4 regions of the Streptomyces sp. NPDC038280 genome follow, and region 3 is predicted to be linked to each of the others. Evidence: riboswitches for the same ligand, from Rfam matches in the RefSeq annotation. Region 3 holds a riboswitch; each other region holds the start of a gene.
What was found. A riboswitch is a leader RNA that binds a small molecule or an ion and turns the genes downstream of it on or off. The one in region 3 is predicted to bind cobalamin.

Region 1: another riboswitch for cobalamin. It lies ahead of ACZ7J0_RS19390 (ribonucleoside-diphosphate reductase subunit alpha); the one in region 3 lies ahead of cobN (cobaltochelatase subunit CobN).
Region 2: another riboswitch for cobalamin. It lies ahead of ACZ7J0_RS10135 (energy-coupling factor ABC transporter permease); the one in region 3 lies ahead of cobN (cobaltochelatase subunit CobN).
Region 4: another riboswitch for cobalamin. It lies ahead of ACZ7J0_RS18985 (cobalamin biosynthesis protein); the one in region 3 lies ahead of cobN (cobaltochelatase subunit CobN).

What each region holds. Positions count from the first base shown of each region.
Region 1 is NZ_JBVJYZ010000009.1:13,425-17,609, forward strand. Features, by position in the region: gene mctP (monocarboxylate uptake permease MctP) at 1-1,218, shown strand, start outside; gene ACZ7J0_RS19385 (GNAT family N-acetyltransferase) at 1,303-1,806, shown strand; cobalamin riboswitch at 1,870-1,991, shown strand; gene ACZ7J0_RS19390 (ribonucleoside-diphosphate reductase subunit alpha) at 2,131-4,185, shown strand, end outside.
Region 2 is NZ_JBVJYZ010000003.1:400,795-404,979, forward strand. Features, by position in the region: gene cbiQ (cobalt ECF transporter T component CbiQ) at 1-582, opposite strand, end outside; gene ACZ7J0_RS10130 (energy-coupling factor ABC transporter substrate-binding protein) at 589-1,026, opposite strand; gene ACZ7J0_RS10135 (energy-coupling factor ABC transporter permease) at 1,026-1,736, opposite strand; cobalamin riboswitch at 1,767-1,977, opposite strand; gene ACZ7J0_RS10140 (PTS-dependent dihydroxyacetone kinase phosphotransferase subunit DhaM) at 2,043-2,444, opposite strand; gene dhaL (dihydroxyacetone kinase subunit DhaL) at 2,441-3,055, opposite strand; gene dhaK (dihydroxyacetone kinase subunit DhaK) at 3,079-4,071, opposite strand.
Region 3 is NZ_JBVJYZ010000006.1:326,484-330,668, reverse strand. Features, by position in the region: gene cobN (cobaltochelatase subunit CobN) at 1-2,341, opposite strand, end outside; cobalamin riboswitch at 2,379-2,512, opposite strand; gene ACZ7J0_RS16400 (cobalamin biosynthesis protein CobG) at 2,553-4,085, shown strand; gene ACZ7J0_RS16395 (precorrin-8X methylmutase) at 4,082-4,185, shown strand, end outside.
Region 4 is NZ_JBVJYZ010000008.1:240,779-244,963, reverse strand. Features, by position in the region: gene ACZ7J0_RS18995 (inorganic phosphate transporter) at 1-874, shown strand, start outside; gene ACZ7J0_RS18990 (hypothetical protein) at 893-1,114, shown strand; cobalamin riboswitch at 1,252-1,389, shown strand; gene ACZ7J0_RS18985 (cobalamin biosynthesis protein) at 1,425-2,387, shown strand; gene ACZ7J0_RS18980 (cobyric acid synthase) at 2,399-3,889, shown strand; gene ACZ7J0_RS18975 (putative cobaltochelatase) at 4,041-4,185, shown strand, end outside.

The DNA.
Region 1 (4,185 bases), on a different contig from region 3:
ACCATGCCGTACATCGCGCTCCAGCTCGTCGGCATCCAGGCCGTGCTCGACGTGATGGGCGTGGGCGGCGGCGAGACCACCCACTGGTTCATCAAGGACCTGCCGCTGCTGATCGCCTTCGGTGTCCTCGCGGCGTACACCTACTCCTCGGGTCTGCGGGCCCCGGCGCTCATCGCGTTCGTCAAGGACACGCTGATCTACATCGTCATCGCGGTGGCGATCATCTACATCCCGATCAAGCTCGGCGGCTTCGACGAGATCTTCGCCAAGGCCGGTGAGGCGTACGCGCAGATCAACCCGGCGACCGGCAAGCCGCGCGGCGCGCTCGTGCCCGGGGAGATGGGCCAGTGGGGCTACGCGACGCTCGCGCTCGGCTCGGCCCTCGCGCTCTTCATGTATCCGCACTCGATCACCGCGACGCTCTCCTCGCGCAGCCGTGACGTGATCCGCCGCAACACCACGATCCTGCCGCTCTATTCGCTGATGCTGGGTCTGCTGGCGCTGCTCGGCTTCATGGCGATCGCCGCGGGCGTGAAGGTGAAGAACGGCCAGCTGGCCATCCCCCAGCTGTTCGAGAACATGTTCCCGGACTGGTTCGCGGGTGTCGCCTTCGCCGCCATCGGCATCGGCGCGCTGGTCCCGGCGGCCATCATGTCGATCGCCGCCGCGAACCTCTTCACCCGCAACATCTACAAGGACTTCCTGAAGCCGGACGCCACTCCGGAGCAGGAGACCAAGGTGTCCAAGCTGGTGTCGCTGCTGGTGAAGGTGGGTGCGCTGGCCTTCGTCCTCACCATGGACAAGACCGTCGCGATCAACTTCCAGCTGCTGGGCGGCATCTGGATCCTGCAGACCTTCCCGGCGCTGGTGGGCGGCCTGTTCACCCGCTGGTGCCACCGCTGGGCGCTGCTCGCCGGCTGGGCCGTGGGCATGGTCTACGGCACGGCGGCCGCGTACGGCGTCGCGAGCCCCACGCAGAAGCACTTCGGCGGCTCGTCCGCGGAGATCCCGGGCATCGGCGAGATCGGCTACATCGGTCTCACCGCGTTCGTCCTCAACGTGGTGGTGACGGTGGTCCTGACCTTCGTCCTGCGGGCCGTCAAGGCCCCCGACGGCATCGACGAGACGTCCCCGTCGGACTACACGGCGGACGCGGGCGACCCGGGCGTGCAGGTGGAGCTGCCGCCGGCCACGGCGGGGTCGCCGGGCGGGCACTGACCAGCACGACCGTACGAAGGGCCCGGAGTTCCCGCGAGGGAAATTCCGGGCCCTTCGCCGTGTCCGCCGGGCACACTGCCCACCATGGACTTCACCATCAGGCGCGTCACCCCCGCCGAGTACGAGGAACTGGGCGCGCTCACCGCCCGCGTCTACCTCGGCGACGGCCTCCTCGACCTCGGCGAGGAGGACAGCTATCTGCACGTCCTGCGGGATGTGGCCCGGCGGGACGCCGAGGCCGAGGTGCTCGTCGCCGTCGACACGGACGGGCGACTGCTCGGCGGCGTGGCGTTCGTCGGCTCCGGCGGCCCCTGGGCCGATCTCGCCCGGGACGGCGAGGCCGAGTTCCGGATGCTCGCGGTCGCGACGGACGCGCGGGGGCGGGGCATCGGGGAGGCGCTCGTCCGGGCCTGCGTGGAGCGGGCACGGGCCACGGAGGGCTGCGTACGGCTCGTGCTGTCCACGCACCCCTCCATGACCTCCGCCCACCGGATCTACGACCGGCTGGGCTTCACCAGGACCCCGGACCGGGACTGGAAGCCGGTCCCCGAGCTCCCGCCGCTGCTCACCTACGCGTTGGAGCTCTGAACCGCCCTCCACACGCGAAGACACAACATGTGGGGGGTGACGCATCCATCGCCCCCCACATGTATGCTCATGCTCGCTGTCGCCGCAGGGGAATCCGGTGCGAATCCGGAACTGTCCCGCAACGGTGTGTCAGGTGCCTCCGTGCACCCTCAAGTCCGAACACCTGCCGATGGTGCGCCTGGTCCGTCCGGTCCTGGCGCCAAGACGTCCGGGCCTCGTGGAGTGGGCCGGTGGACGCCGCGCATCCACCGCTCGCCGGTGTGTGCCCGTGCGCCCCGCCGCCTCCCCCCGCCGGCCCCGAGCCGAGCGAGGGAGAGCCCCCACGTGACCATCGCGCCCGCCGATCCGGCATCGGTGATCGAGACCGACGGACCCGGGACCGTGCTTCTGCGGATCCTGACCGACCTCACCGCCGACCTGCCCGACACCGACCCCGGACGGGTCGCGGCCGCCGCGCTGCGCGGTCGGCACGCCGGTTCGGACGCGGCGGAACTGCGGGAGCTGGCCACCGAGGCGGCCGCAGGGCTGATCTCCGAGGACCCCGCCTACTCACGGCTCGCCGCCCGGCTGCTCACCCGCACGATCGCGGACGAGGCCGCGGGCCAGGGCGCCGTGTCGTTCTCCGCGTCGGTCGCCGTCGGCCACCGCGAAGGCCTGATCGCCGACCGCACGGCCGAGTTCGTCGGCCTCCACACGGCACGGCTCGACGCGCTCATCGATCCCGACGCGGACGACCGCTTCGGCTACTTCGGTCTGCGGACGCTCTACTCGCGCTATCTGCTCCGGCACCCGATCACCCGCAAGGTCGTCGAGACCCCGCAGCACTTCATGCTCCGGGTGGCCGCCGGGCTCGCCGAGGACGAGAGCGTCCGCGCGCTGGACGAGGTCGCCGCGCTGTACGGCCTGATGAGCCGGCTCGACTATCTGCCCTCCTCCCCCACGCTCTTCAACTCGGGCACCCGGCACCCGCAGATGTCCTCCTGCTACCTGCTGGACTCCCCGCAGGACGAACTCGACTCGATCTACGACCGCTACCACCAGGTGGCGCGCCTCTCCAAGCACGCCGGCGGCATCGGGCTCTCGTACTCCCGCATCCGCGCCCGCGGTTCGCTGATCCGCGGCACGAACGGGCACTCCAACGGCATCGTGCCGTTCCTCAAGACCCTCGACGCCTCCGTCGCCGCCGTGAACCAGGGCGGCCGGCGCAAGGGCGCCGCCGCCGTCTACCTGGAGACCTGGCACGCCGACATCGAGGAGTTCCTGGAGCTCCGCGACAACACCGGTGAGGACCAGCGCCGTACGCACAACCTCAACCTCGCGCACTGGATCCCCGACGAGTTCATGCGCCGGGTGAACGCCGACGCCGAGTGGTCGCTGTTCTCCCCGGCCGACGTGCCCGAGCTGGTCGACCTCTGGGGCGACGCGTTCGACGCCGCCTACCGCGCGGCCGAGGCCAGGGGTCTGGCGCGCAAGACCATGCCGGCCCGGGACCTGTACGGCCGTATGATGCGCACCCTGGCCCAGACCGGCAACGGCTGGATGACCTTCAAGGACGCGTCCAACCGCACCGCGAACCAGACGGCGGAGCCCGGCCACACGGTCCACTCATCGAACCTGTGCACCGAGATCCTGGAGGTGACGGACGACGGCGAGACGGCCGTCTGCAACCTCGGCTCGGTCAACCTCGGGGCGTTCGTGCTCGCCTCGGGCGACATCGACTGGGAGCGCCTCGACCAGACGGTCCGTACGGCCGTCACCTTCCTCGACCGGGTCGTCGACATCAACTTCTACCCGACCGAGCAGGCGGGCCGCTCCAACGCCCGCTGGCGTCCGGTGGGCCTGGGAGCGATGGGCCTCCAGGACGTCTTCTTCAAGCTGCGGCTGCCCTTCGACTCGGCCGAGGCCCGCGCCCTGTCGACGAGGATCGCCGAGCGGATCATGCTCGCGGCGTACGAGGCGTCCACCGACCTCGCCGAGCGGAGCGGCCCGCTCCCCGCCTGGGAGAAGACCCGCGCCGCGCGCGGTGTCCTGCACCCCGACCACTACGACGTGGAGCTGAACTGGCCGGAGCGCTGGGCGGCCCTGCGCGCCCGGATCGCCTCGGTCGGCATGCGCAACTCGCTGCTGCTCGCCATCGCTCCGACGGCGACCATCGCCTCCATCGCGGGCGTGTACGAGTGCATCGAGCCGCAGGTCTCCAACCTCTTCAAGCGCGAGACCTTGAGCGGCGAATTCCTCCAGGTCAACGGCTACTTGGTCGACGAGCTGAAGAAGCTCGGCGTCTGGGACGCGCAGACCCGGGAGGCGCTGCGCGAGGCGAGCGGATCGGTCCAGGGCTTCAGCTGGATCCCGGCCGACGTCCGCGAGCTGTACCGCACG
Region 2 (4,185 bases), on a different contig from region 3:
GAAGGCGCGGACGAACGCCGTCGCCCCCAGCCCGGCCAGCGAACGCCAGGTGGCCGACCGGGTGGTCAGGCCCAGCCGAGCCGCCTGCGCCTGCCGGATCCGGGACATCGCGTCCAGCAGGAGGAAACTGATCCGGTACATCACCAAGGCCACGTCCACGACCGGCGCGGGGACACCCGCCCGCACCAGCCGGGGCAGGACATCGGAGACCGGAGTCGTGAAGGCGAACAGCAGCACCCCGAGCGAGGCCGCCGACGTACGCAGCAGCAGTTCCGCCGCGTGCACCGGTCCGCCGGGCGCGACCGTGACGAACCCGCCTTCCCCGCCGACCTGGAACAGCAGCGGTACCGCTCCCGTAACGCAGAATCCCAGGGGGATGCGGAACGCCCGCCACAACTGGCGCGGCGCGACCCCGGCGGGCCCGAGAAGCACGGTGAGCGTGGCGGCGGCGACCAGCACCGCACCCGGCCAGGGCGGCAGGCACACCGCGCACAGCGTCAGCCCGAAGCCCAGAACGGCCTTCTCGCACGGATGACGGCGGCGCCAGCGGCTGCTGTGGGCCGCGGCGTCGATCGGCAGCACCGGCGGTCAGGCGAGCGGATCGCCGGCGGCGGACGCGTCCGCGCGGGCGCTGCCGCTGTCCTCGAGGGCGGGGACGTCGAGGGCCGGGCCGTCGTCTGCCGGTGTCTTCGCCTCGCCGGCCCTGTTGGCGGCCCGGTCGGCCGCGCGCTCCTCGCCCTGCCTGCGCCCCCTGCGGAGTCCGAAGTAGTACGCGAGGACTCCGGCGCCCAGGGCCGCCTGGAGCGAGAACAGTGCCGACTCGATCTCGCCCGACGGGGGCTCGTACAGCGGGCTGAACCAGGGTTCGTAGTCCGGCTCCATCTCGGTGATGGCCGCTTCGGCCTCACCGTCCGCCCCCGTGAACGGCTCCTCCTTGTGGTCGCCCAGGCCCAGGACCAGCGGCAGCACCGCGAGCGCCGCGACGACGACGAGGAGCAGGGCGTTGATCTTCGCGTTACGGGACATCAGAGCGCCGCCTCCGCCTTTTCCTCGTTCTCGCGCCGGGCGCGGCCGCCCTGGAGCAGCACACCGAGCCGGGTCAGTTCACCCTTGCTCGACTGGATGAGCAGCCGCATCACCAGCACGGTGAGCAGCCCCTCGCTGACGGCCAGCGGGATCTGGGTGACGGCGAAGATGCCCCCGAACTTCCCCAGTGCGCCGACGAATCCGCTGCTCGGGTCGGGGAACGCCAGCGCGAGCTGGACACTGGTGACGCAGTACGTCGACAGGTCGGCGACGAACGCGCCGAAGAACACGCTGACCATCAGGGGCACGTCGAACCGCCGCAGGAGCCAGTACACGCCGTACCCCGCCCACGGCCCGACGATCGCCATGGAGAAGGCGTTGGCGCCCAGAGTGGTCAGTCCGCCGTGCGCGAGCAACAGCGCCTGGAAGAGCAGGGTGATCGTGCCCAGGACCGCCACGATCGGGGGCCGGAAAAGCATCGCCCCCAGCCCCGTCCCGGTCGGGTGGGAGCAACTCCCCGTCACCGAGGGAAGCTTGAGCGCGGACAGGACGAACGTGAACGCGCCGGACGCGCCGAGCAGCAGAGTGGACTCCGGATTGGCCTTGACCTCCTTGGTCAGGGCCCGTACGCCGTGAACGACGAAGGGGGCGGAAGCGACGCCCCAGGCGGCCGCGTGCAACGGGGGCAGATACCCCTCGGCTATATGCATGGTTGGGAAGACCCTCTCCAGCACCTCGTGGATGGACAGCGCACCTCGGCCGGTCTCCTGGCTTACGGGTGATGCCGTCCGGGCGCTCCGCCTTCCCGGAGACCGCGGTGTTCCGCGGCGTTCCAGTGGCTTCCCCCGGGGGCGTTCCCCGAGTGGATGGAGCCGGACTTCCCGATCACAGTGGCGAGGGCCGCACCGGTACCGCACCGGTTTCCCGTACACCAAGGCGGTGTGACATTAGTGCTTTGACCAGGTACATCACAACCCGCGCACGGTCGCACCATCCGGCGCGACCCTTCACCGGTGTCACTGTTTGCGGTAGCCGTACGCCTCCGACGCCGCCGCCTCGACCGCGTCCAGGTCCCCGCCCGCCGACGCCGTCACCAGGGCCGCCACCGCGCCTTCGAGGAACGGCGCGTCGACGAGCCGGGTCTGCCCGGGGAGTTCGTCGCCCTCGGCCAGCAGCGCCTTCACGGTCAGGACGGCGCTGCCCAGATCGACCAGGACCGCCACGCCCGCGCCCCGGTCGACCGAGGCGGCGGCGGCCGCGATGAGTTCGGAGCTGGTGCCCAGGCCGCCGTCGGGCGTGCCGCCGGCCGGCGCGATCGGGGCCGTTGCCCCGCCCGCGAGCCCCTGGGCCAGCGAGGCGACCGAGGTGGCGACGGCGGCGCTGTGCGAGACGAGGACGATGCCCACCTGGTCGCTCACGCGGACACCCCCTGGTCCTGCGCGGTGTCGGCGAGCGCCGCGATCAGCAGCGCGGAGGAGGTGGCTCCCGGATCCTGGTGGCCGATGCTGCGCGGACCGAGGTAACTGGCCCTGCCCTTGCGGGCCTGGAGGGGTACGGTCGCCACCGCGCCTTCCCGGGCGGCTTCCCTCGCCGCGGCGAACGACTCGGCGAGCCTCTCCGCGGCCGGTTCCAGGGCGTCCAGCATGGTCTTGTCCCCGACCGCCGCCCCGCCGAGCTGCGCCACGGCAGCGACCCCGGCCCGCAGCGCGTCGGCCAGTTGAGCGCGGGTCACCTCGGGGGCGTCGCCGAGCGCCTTGCCCATGCGTCGCAGCAGCGTCCCGTACAGCGGACCGGACGCGCCGCCGACGGTCGAGATCAGCTGTCGTCCCGCCGCCGTCAGCACGGCTCCGGGCGTGTCGGGGCTCTCCTTCTCCAAGGCGGCGACGACGGCGGTGAATCCGCGCCGGAGGTTGGTCCCGTGGTCGGCGTCGCCGATGGCCGAGTCCAGCTCGGTGAGGCGGTCGGCCTCGCGGTCCACGGCGGCCGCGGCGGTGGAGAGCCAGTGGCGGAAGAAGTCGGCGTCGAGCACGGTCGCCGCGGTCATGTCCCTTCTCACCGGCCCCAGCGCAGGGCGGGGGTCTCCACCGGAGCATCCCAGAGCCGCAGCAGTTGGTCGTCCACCTGGCACAGGGTGACCGAACAGCCGGCCATGTCGAGCGAGGTCACGTAGTTGCCGACGAGGGTGCGGGCCACCGGGACGCCCCGCTCGCGCAGGACGCGCTGCACCTCCGCGTTGAAGCCGTACAGCTCCAGCAGCGGTGTGGCGCCCATGCCGTTGACCAGGGCCAGGACGGGTCCGTCGGGGCGCAGGTCCTCCAGTACGGCGTGGACGGCGAAGTCAGCGATCTCCCGCGAGGTCATCATGGCGCGCCGCTCACGCCCGGGCTCGCCGTGGATGCCGATGCCCAACTCCAGTTCGCCGGGCGGAAGCTCGAAGGTGGGGCCGCCCTTCGCGGGTGTGGTGCAGGCGCTCAGCGCCACTCCGAAGCTCCGCGCACTCTCGTTCACCTGACGGGCGACGCTCTCCACCCGCTCCAGCGGCTGCCCCTCCTCGGCCGCCGCTCCCGCGATCTTCTCCACGAAGAGCGTGGCGCCCGTGCCGCGACGGCCTGCCGTGTAGAGGCTGTCCGTCACCGCGACGTCGTCGTTCACGAGCACCTTGGCGACCTGGACGCCCTCGTCCTCGGCGAGCTCGGCGGCCATCTCGAAGTTGAGGACGTCACCGGTGTAGTTCTTGATGACGAAGAGCACTCCGGCCCCGCTGTCGACGGCCGCGGCCGCGCGCACCATCTGGTCCGGCACGGGGGAGGTGAACACCTCTCCTGGGCAGGCGGCGGCAAGCATGCCGGGCCCGACGAAGCCGCCGTGCAGGGGCTCGTGCCCGGACCCGCCCCCGGACACAAGACCCACCTTTCCGGCGACCGGGGCGTCCCGGCGCAGCACGACCCGGTTCTCCACGTCGACGACGAGCTCGGGATGGGCGGCCGCCATTCCGCGCAGGGCGTCGGCGACGACGGTCTCCGGGACGTTGATCAGCATCCTCACTGGCATCTCCTCGGCCGGCTGGCGTGGTCACGGTTCACGATACGGATCGTGACGGAGGAATGTGAGGATGCCGGCGCCGACGGGGCGGAGGCCGCGCCCGCCGGCAGCCGGCTG
Region 3 (4,185 bases):
GCGCGTGGACGGCGTGGTCGAGTTCATCGGTCGTCGCGGCGAGGCGCGGCACGACCTGGCGGGCGGCGAAGTCGAGGATGTCGACGACCGCTGGCGGGTGACCGGCGGCCACGGCCGCGACGGAGCCGGGGTTCCAGTCGGCGTCCTCCATCGCCTGGACGAGCGCGCGGGCGGCGGCCTCCGTCTCGTCGGCGGCGGTGCGGGTCGCGGCCGACTCGTCCAGGCCCAGCGCCTCGCGCAGGCCGAGAAGCGCCTGTGTTCCGCCCCAGATCTGGCGGGCACGGAGGATGGAGAGCACCAGGTTGACCCGCTCGGGGCCGGTCGGGGCGCCACCGAGCACATGCAGTCCGTCGCGGATCTGCGCGTCCTTGACCTCGCACAGCCAGCCGTCGACGTGGAGCAGGAAGTCGTCGAACCCGTCGTCGTCGGGGCGGTCTTCGAGCCCGAGGTCGTGGTCGAGCTTGGCTGCCTGGATCAGCGTCCAGATCTGCGCGCGGATCGCCGGGAGCTTCACCGGGTCCATCGAGGAGATCGCCGCGTACTCGTCGAGCAGCTGCTCCAGGCGGGCGATGTCACCGTAGGACTCGGCCCGCGCCATCGGCGGTACGAGATGGTCGACGAGGGTCGCGTGGACGCGCCGTTTGGCCTGCGTGCCCTCGCCCGGGTCGTTGACGAGGAAGGGATAGACCAGCGGCAGGTCGCCGAGGGCGGCGTCGGGGCCGCACGCGGCGGACAGGCCCGCGTTCTTGCCGGGCAGCCACTCCAGGTTGCCGTGCTTGCCCAGGTGGACCATGGCGTCGGCGCCGAAACCGCCGTCGTCCGCCGAGGCGGCGATCCAGCGGTAGGCCGCCAAGTAGTGGTGCGAGGGCGGCAGATCGGGGTCGTGGTAGATCGCGATCGGGTTCTCGCCGAAGCCGCGCGGCGGCTGGATGAGGACCAGCAGATTGCCGCGCCGCAGCGCGGCGAGGACGATGTCGCCCTCCGGGTTGCGGGAGCGGTCCAGGAACATCTCGCCGGGCGGCGGGCCCCAGTGCCGCTCGACCGACTCCCGGAGTTCGGCCGGCAGGGTCGCGTACCAGCGCTTGTAGTCGGCGGCCGGGATACGGACCGGGTTGCGGGCGAGCTGCTCCTCGGTGAGCCAGTCCTGGTCGTGACCGCCCGCCTCGATCAGCGCGTAGATCAGCTCGTCGCCGTCGCCGGAGACGAGACCGGGCACCTCCTCCTGGCCGAAGTCGTACCCCTCGGTCTGGAGGCGGCGCAGCAGGGCGACGGCGGAGGCGGGGGTGTCGAGGCCGACCGCGTTGCCGATGCGGGAGTGCTTGGTCGGGTAGGCGGAGAGGACCAGCGCGAGGCGCTTCTCGGTGTTCGGGATGTGCCGCAGACGAGCGTGGCGGACGGCGATCCCGGCGACCCGGGCGGCTCGCTCGGCGTCGGCGACGTACGCGGGCAGGCCGTCCTCGTCGATCTCCTTGAAGGAGAACGGGACGGTGATGAGGCGGCCGTCGAACTCGGGCACCGCGACCTGGCTGGCGGCGTCGAGCGGCGAGAGGCCCTCGTCGTTCTCCTCCCAGGCGCTGCGCGGGCCGGTCAGGCACAGCGCCTGCAGGATCGGTACGTCGAGGGCGGCGAGCGCGCCCGCGTCCCAGGCCTCCTCGTCGCCGCCGGCCTGCGCCTCGGCGGGCTTGGTGCCGCCGGCCGCGAGCACGGTGGTGACGATCGCGTCGACGGAGCCGAGGCGCTGGAGCAGCTCGGGCTCGGGGGCCCGCAGGGACGCCACGTACAGCGGCAGCGCCTGGGCGCCCTTGTCCTCGATGGCGGCGCAGAGCTCGGCGACGAAGGCGGTGTTGCCGCTCATGTGGTGGGCGCGGTAGTAGAGCACGGCGACGGTCGGGCCGTCGGTGCGTCCGGGAGTTCGCTCCAGCGGGCCCCACGTCGGCGCGGCGGCGGGCGGCTCGAAGCCGTGGCCGGTGAGCAGGACCGTGTCGGACAGGAAGCGGGCGAGCTGCTCCAGATTGTCCGGACCGCCGTGCGCGAGGTAGGCGTGCGCTTCGGTCGCGACGCCGATGGGGACGGTGGAGGCCTCCATCAGCTGTGCGTCGGGAGCCTGTTCGCCGGTGAGGACGACCAGCGGCTTCTGGGCGGCGCGAAGGACGTCCAGTCCCTCCTCCCAGGCGCGTACGCCGCCGAGGAGGCGTACGACGACCAGGTCGGCGTCCTCCAGGAGGGCGGGCAGGTCACCGGTCGTCAGCCGGGACGGGTTCGCGAACCGGTAGGCGACCGGACCGCCGGCCGCGCGGGCGCTGAGCAGGTCGGTGTCGGAGTGCGACAGCAGCAGGATCACGTGCGCAGGCCCTTCCTCGGGGTTGTCCGCGCCCCGGGTGGTCGTATGGACGGCGGGAGTTCCTGACTCACCGGACCTCTCGGCCGGCTCACAGTGGCGGGACCGCGCCGGAATCTCACCGGGCTTCCTCCCTAGGGTCGTGGACCCTGTGCCGTTCTGCATAGTAGAGGCTGCCCGTACCGGGCAGGGGGGCGCCCGCGAGCACGTGGGTATGCTCGCCGCCATGCCGCCCACCCCACCCACAACGCCCAACAGGGGCGAACCTCTCATACGGGACCGTGGCGACGCCTGCCCCGGGGCGCTCCGGCTGCACCCGGCCGACGACGGGCGCCTCGCCCGACTTCGCCTGCCCGCAGGCAGATTGACGTACCATCAGGTGCTCGCGCTGGCCGACGCGGCGGAGACACTGGGTGACGGGCATCTCAGCATCACCTCGCGCGGCAACGCCGAGCTGCGGGGCCTGAGCGAGGGCTGTGGGGCGGATCTCGCGGAGCTCCTCGCGGAGTCCGGTCTGCTGCCCTCCGAGACGCACGAGCGTGTCCGGAACGTGGTGGCTTCCCCAGCGGCCGGTCTCGACGGACTGGGCTCCGGCGACGTGCAGTTGTGGGCGCGGGAGCTCGACGCGCTGCTGTGCGCGACGGACGGGGCGGCGGCGCTTTCCGGTCGTTTTCTCTTCGTCCTCGACGACGGGCGGGGTGATGTGGCGGGGCTGGGCGGCGATGTGACCTTGATCGCAGAGCCGGCGGACGCGGCGCGGGGGATCGCGGACGTGCCACCGGACCCCGCGGGTGCGGTGCGGGGGTCCGCGAGCGCGGCGCCGGTGATGGTGGATGCGGCAGCGGCGCTCGCGGGTGCGGTGCCGGAGTCCCCGGGTGCGGCGCGGGTGATGGCGGACGCGCACCCGGAGCTCGCGGACGCGCCACGAGGGTCCGTGGATGCGGCAGCTGCGCTCGCGGGTGAGCCGCAGGCCACGGCCGGGACGGCGCGGGTGACCCTGCGCGTCGGCGCCCGTGCCTTCCGTGTCGCCGCCGTCGACGCATCCCGGGCCGCCCTCGTCGCGGCGGAGGCCTTCCTCGCGGCCGCCCGCACGGCCGGAAACGGCGCCTGGCGCGTGCGCGAGCTGCCCGCCGGGCAGGAACCGGACGTGGCGGCACACGCGGAGCGGGCGGGGATCGCGGCGGAGCCCGTACCCCCCGCGCCCCTGCCCACCGGCCCGCCCCCCGCCCCCGGCCTCCTCGGCGACACCGCGCTGTCGGTGCTCGCGCCGCTCGGCCGCCTCTCCGTCGCCCAACTGCGCGCCCTGCTGCCCGCCGTGGACACCGGTGAGGTACGGCTCACCCCGTGGCGCGGCGCGGTCGTCACCGGCTTCGCGGACCGCGCCGCCGCCGGGGCGCGGCTGCGGGAGCTCGCGGCCGAGGGCCTGATCACCACCCCCGACTCGCCCTGGGCCGGCGTCGGCGCCTGCACCGGGCGCCCGGGCTGCGCCAAGTCCCTCTCCGACGTCCGCGCGGACGCCACTCCCGACCCCACCCTCGGCCTCACCGCCGGCCCCGGCGGGCTGCCCGTCCACTTCTCCGGCTGCGAGCGGCGCTGCGGCCATCCGCACGGCGCGTGGGTGGACGTGGTCGCGACGGCCGACGGCCAGTACGACGTGAACGGCGTCCCCACCCCCCGTACCTCACTGGCCGCCGCGGTCTCGGCGGCCCGTACCCGTCCCCGTACCCCTCCCGGCACCACGAGATGAGCGAGAGCAGAGTGTTCGACTACGAGAAGGACGGCGCGGAGATCTACCGCCAGTCCTTTGCCACCATCCGCGCCGAGGCGGATCTCGCGGGCCTGCCCGC
Region 4 (4,185 bases), on a different contig from region 3:
CAGCGTCGTGGTCACCAAGGTTCTGCTCCCCGCCGTCGCCGCGCCGATCGTCGCCGGTCTCGCCGCGATGCTCGCCACCAGGCTGACGTACAGGATCGGCAGCCGTACGGACGAGAAGTCCACCGCCAAGGGCTACCGGGCCGGCCAGATCGCCTCCGCCGGTCTCGTCTCCCTGGCGCACGGCACCAACGACGCCCAGAAGACCATGGGTGTCATCACCCTGGCCCTGGTGACCGGCGGCGTCCTCGCCCCCGGCTCCAACCCTCCGATGTGGGTCATCGTCGCCGCCGGTCTGGCGATCGCGATGGGCACGTACCTCGGTGGCTGGCGCATCATCCGCACCATGGGCAAGGGCCTCACCGACCTCCGGCCGCCGCAGGGCTTCGCCGCCCAGACCAGCGCCGCCACGGTCATCCTGGCCTCCTCGCACCTGGGCTTCTCGCTCTCCACCACCCAGTCCTGCTCCGGCGCCGTGATGGGCGCGGGCCTCGGTCGCAAGGGCGGCGTGGTCCGCTGGTCGACCGCGACCCGGATGTTCGTCGCCTGGGGTCTGACCCTGCCGGCCGCCGGTCTGGTGGCCGCCACCGCCGAGTTCCTGACCGGTCAGGGCTCCTGGGGCGTCGCCGCCACCGCCGCCCTGTTGATCGCCGGTTCCGGTGTCATCTGGACGCTGTCGCGCCGCAAGCCGATCGACCACCACAACGTCACCGACGACGAGATCGCGGAGCCCGCGGGCGTCGTGACCACCGCCATCGCGGCCGTCTCCCCGCCGCCGGCCGGCGTCGCCGCCACCCTGGCGGGCACCGACCTGAAGACGACCATCCCGACCCCGCCCCCGGCCGCCGCCGACCCGGCGCGTCCGGCCACGGTGTAAGGAACCAAGGACCTCAGCATGAAGATCGACTGGGCAGCTCTCGGCACCGTCTTCGGTGTCAGCCTCGTGGCCACCGTCGCCCTGGTGGGCCTCTTCACCCTCGGCATCGTCGGCCTCTCCAAGCAGGAGTCCGCCGCCGCTCAGGGTGGGTCGGCCACCATGGCCCGCACCGGCGCCTACGCCTGCTTCGCCCTGTGCGCGGCGGCCGTGGCGTACGGCATCTATCTGATCGTCGTCTGACCTTCCGCACGGCTCGCGGCCGGGCGGCTCCCACCTTCGGGTGAGGGCCTCCCGGCCGTCGTTTTTTCCGGGGCCCGCTCCAGGGGGCTGTGGGCCTGCGCACAGTGTGCTGCCGCAGGTCAACGGTGAGTTGACGGGCGTTCGGGCAGCGTGGTGGACTGCCGAGGCCGTTTACGGCGGCAGTAGAGGAAGTCCGGTGCGAATCCGGCGCGGTCCCGCCACTGTGACCGAGCGCGAGCTCGGGAGTCAGGAACTCTCACCGCCGGTCACGTCGAGCCAGGGCGCGGACCCTGAGTGAGGACATTGCGCCATGCCTGGCCGTAATACAGCCACAGCTGTCTTCGCGTACGGCGCCACCGCCGGTCTGGTGGCCGATCTGGTTCTCGGCGATCCCCGCCGCGGGCACCCCGTCGCCGCGTTCGGCAGGGCAGCCGGCGCCGTCGAGGGCGTGTTGTGGCGCGACCATCGGGGCTGGGGCGCCGCGCACACCGCCGTGTGCGCCGGAGGCGCCGTGGCGGCCGCCGCCCTCGCCACCCGCGCCGTCCGCGGCCGTCGCGCCGCCTCCGTCGCCCTGACCGCCGCGTCCGTCTGGTCCGTCGTCGGCGGTACGTCCCTGGGGCGTGAGGCACGCGCCATCGGCGGGGCTCTGGCCGCCGGGGACATCGACGTGGCCCGCGAGCGCCTGCCTCATCTGTGTGGCCGCGACCCGCAGACACTGGACGGCCCGGGGATCGCCCGCGCGGTCGTGGAGTCCGTCGCCGAGAACACGTCCGACGCCGTGGTGGGGGCGCTGGTGTGGGGCGCGCTCGGGGGCGTGCCGGGCCTGGTGGGCTTCCGTGCCGTGAACACCCTGGACGCGATGGTGGGGCACAAGTCCCCCCGCTACCGCCGGTTCGGCTGGGCGTCGGCCCGCCTCGACGACGTGGCCGGCTGGCCCGGGGCCCGGCTGACCGCCGCCCTGGCGACGCTCGCGGGCGGGAACCCGCGCGGCGCGCGGCGCGCCTGGCGGGCCGACGCGGCCAAGCACCCGAGCCCCAACGCGGGGCCGGTGGAGGCGTCCTTCGCGGGCGCTCTGGGCGTACGGCTCGGCGGCACCCTCTCGTACGGCGGACGGGTCGAGCACCGGCCCGTACTGAACGGCGGGGGCCGCGACGTCGGGGTCGCGGACATCGAACGCGCGGTGCGGCTGTCGCGCCGGGTGAGCGCGCTGACCCTCGCGGTGTGTGTGGCCGGACGGCTGGCCGCCGGGTCCATCAAGGGGAGGCGTGCGTGAGTGGCGGACTGATGGTGGCGGGGACCACCTCCGACGCGGGCAAGAGTGTCGTCACGGCGGGTATCTGCCGCTGGCTGGTCCGCAAGGGCGTGAAGGTCGCCCCCTTCAAGGGGCAGAACATGTCCCTCAACTCCTTCGTGACCCGCGGGGGCGCCGAGATCGGGCGCGCCCAGGCCATGCAGGCGCAGGCCGCCCGGGTGGAGCCGACCGCGCTGATGAACCCGGTACTGCTCAAGCCGGGCAGCGACCGCTCCAGCCAGGTCGTCCTCATGGGCAAGCCGGTGGGCGAGTTGAGCGCTCGCGGCTACCACGGGGGAAGACAGCGGCAGCTCTTCGAGCCCGTGGTGGCGTGCCTGGAGGAGCTGCGGGGCACGTATGACGCCGTGATCTGCGAGGGGGCCGGCAGTCCGGCGGAGATCAATCTGCGGCGTACGGACATCGTGAACATGGGGATCGCGCGGGCCGCCCGCTTTCCCGTCGTCGTGGTCGGGGACATCGACCGGGGCGGGGTCTTCGCGCAGTTCTTCGGGACGACGGCGCTGCTCGCGCCCGAGGACCAGGAACTGATCGCGGGCTATCTCGTCAACAAGTTCCGCGGCGACGTGACGCTGCTGGAGCCGGGCCTGGAGATGCTCCACGGGCTCACCGGACGGCGGACGTTCGGTGTGCTGCCCTACGCGCACGGGCTCGGCATCGACGAGGAGGACGGGCTGCGGGTGTCCCTGCGGGGCGCCGTACGGGAGTCCGTCGTCGCGCCGCCGGTCGGTGAGGACGTGCTGCGGGTGGCGGTCTGTGCCGTGCCCCTGATGTCCAACTTCACGGACGTGGACGCGCTCGCCGCCGAACCCGGCGTGGTGGTGCGGTTCGTGGACCGGCCCGAGGAGCTCGTCGACGCGGACCTCGTGGTCGTCCCCGGCACCCGGGGCACCGTGAAGGCCCTGGCGTGGCTGCGCGAGCGCGGGCTCGCGGACGCCCTGGCGCGGCGCGCGGCGGATGGCCGGCCGGTCCTCGGCATCTGCGGCGGGTTCCAGGCGCTGTCCGAGCACATCGAGGACGACGTCGAGTCGAAGGCCGGGGCGGTCGAGGGGCTCGGGCTGCTGCCGGTACGGGTGCGGTTCGCGCCCGAGAAGACCCTCGCGCGGCCCGTGGGCGAGGCCCTCGGGGAGCGGGTCGAGGGGTACGAGATCCACCACGGCGTCGCCGACGTACGGGGCGGGGAGCCGTTCCTGGACGGCTGCCGGGTCGGCTCGGTGTGGGGGACGCACTGGCACGGGTCGCTGGAGAGCGACGGGTTCCGGCGGGCGTTCCTGCGGCGGGTCGCGGCCGCGGCGGGCCGCCGCTTCGTCCCGTCGCCCGACACCAGCTTCGGCGCACTGCGCGAGGAGCAGCTGGACCGGCTCGGCGATCTGATCGAGGAGCACGCCGACACCGACGCGCTGATGCGGCTCATCGAACAGGGTCCGCCCGCGGGACTGCCGTTCGTCCCGCCGGGTGCCCCGTGAGCCCGGCGGGCGGCACCCGCGCACGGGCCGCGCGACAGTGTCCCGCACCGGAGCGACCCGGACGAGGGCGTCCCGCACACCCGCGCCCTGAACGACAGCGACCCGAACGACAGCGACCTGAACGACCGCGACTTGAAGGAGCGATCACCCGATGAGCACCCGGTATCCGTTCACCGCCGTCGTCGGCATGGACGACCTGCGGCTGGCGTTGTTGCTGAACGCCGTCAGCCCGGCGGTGGGTGGTGTCCTCGTACGCGGCGAGAAGGGGACCGCCAAGAGCACCGCCGTGCGGGCCC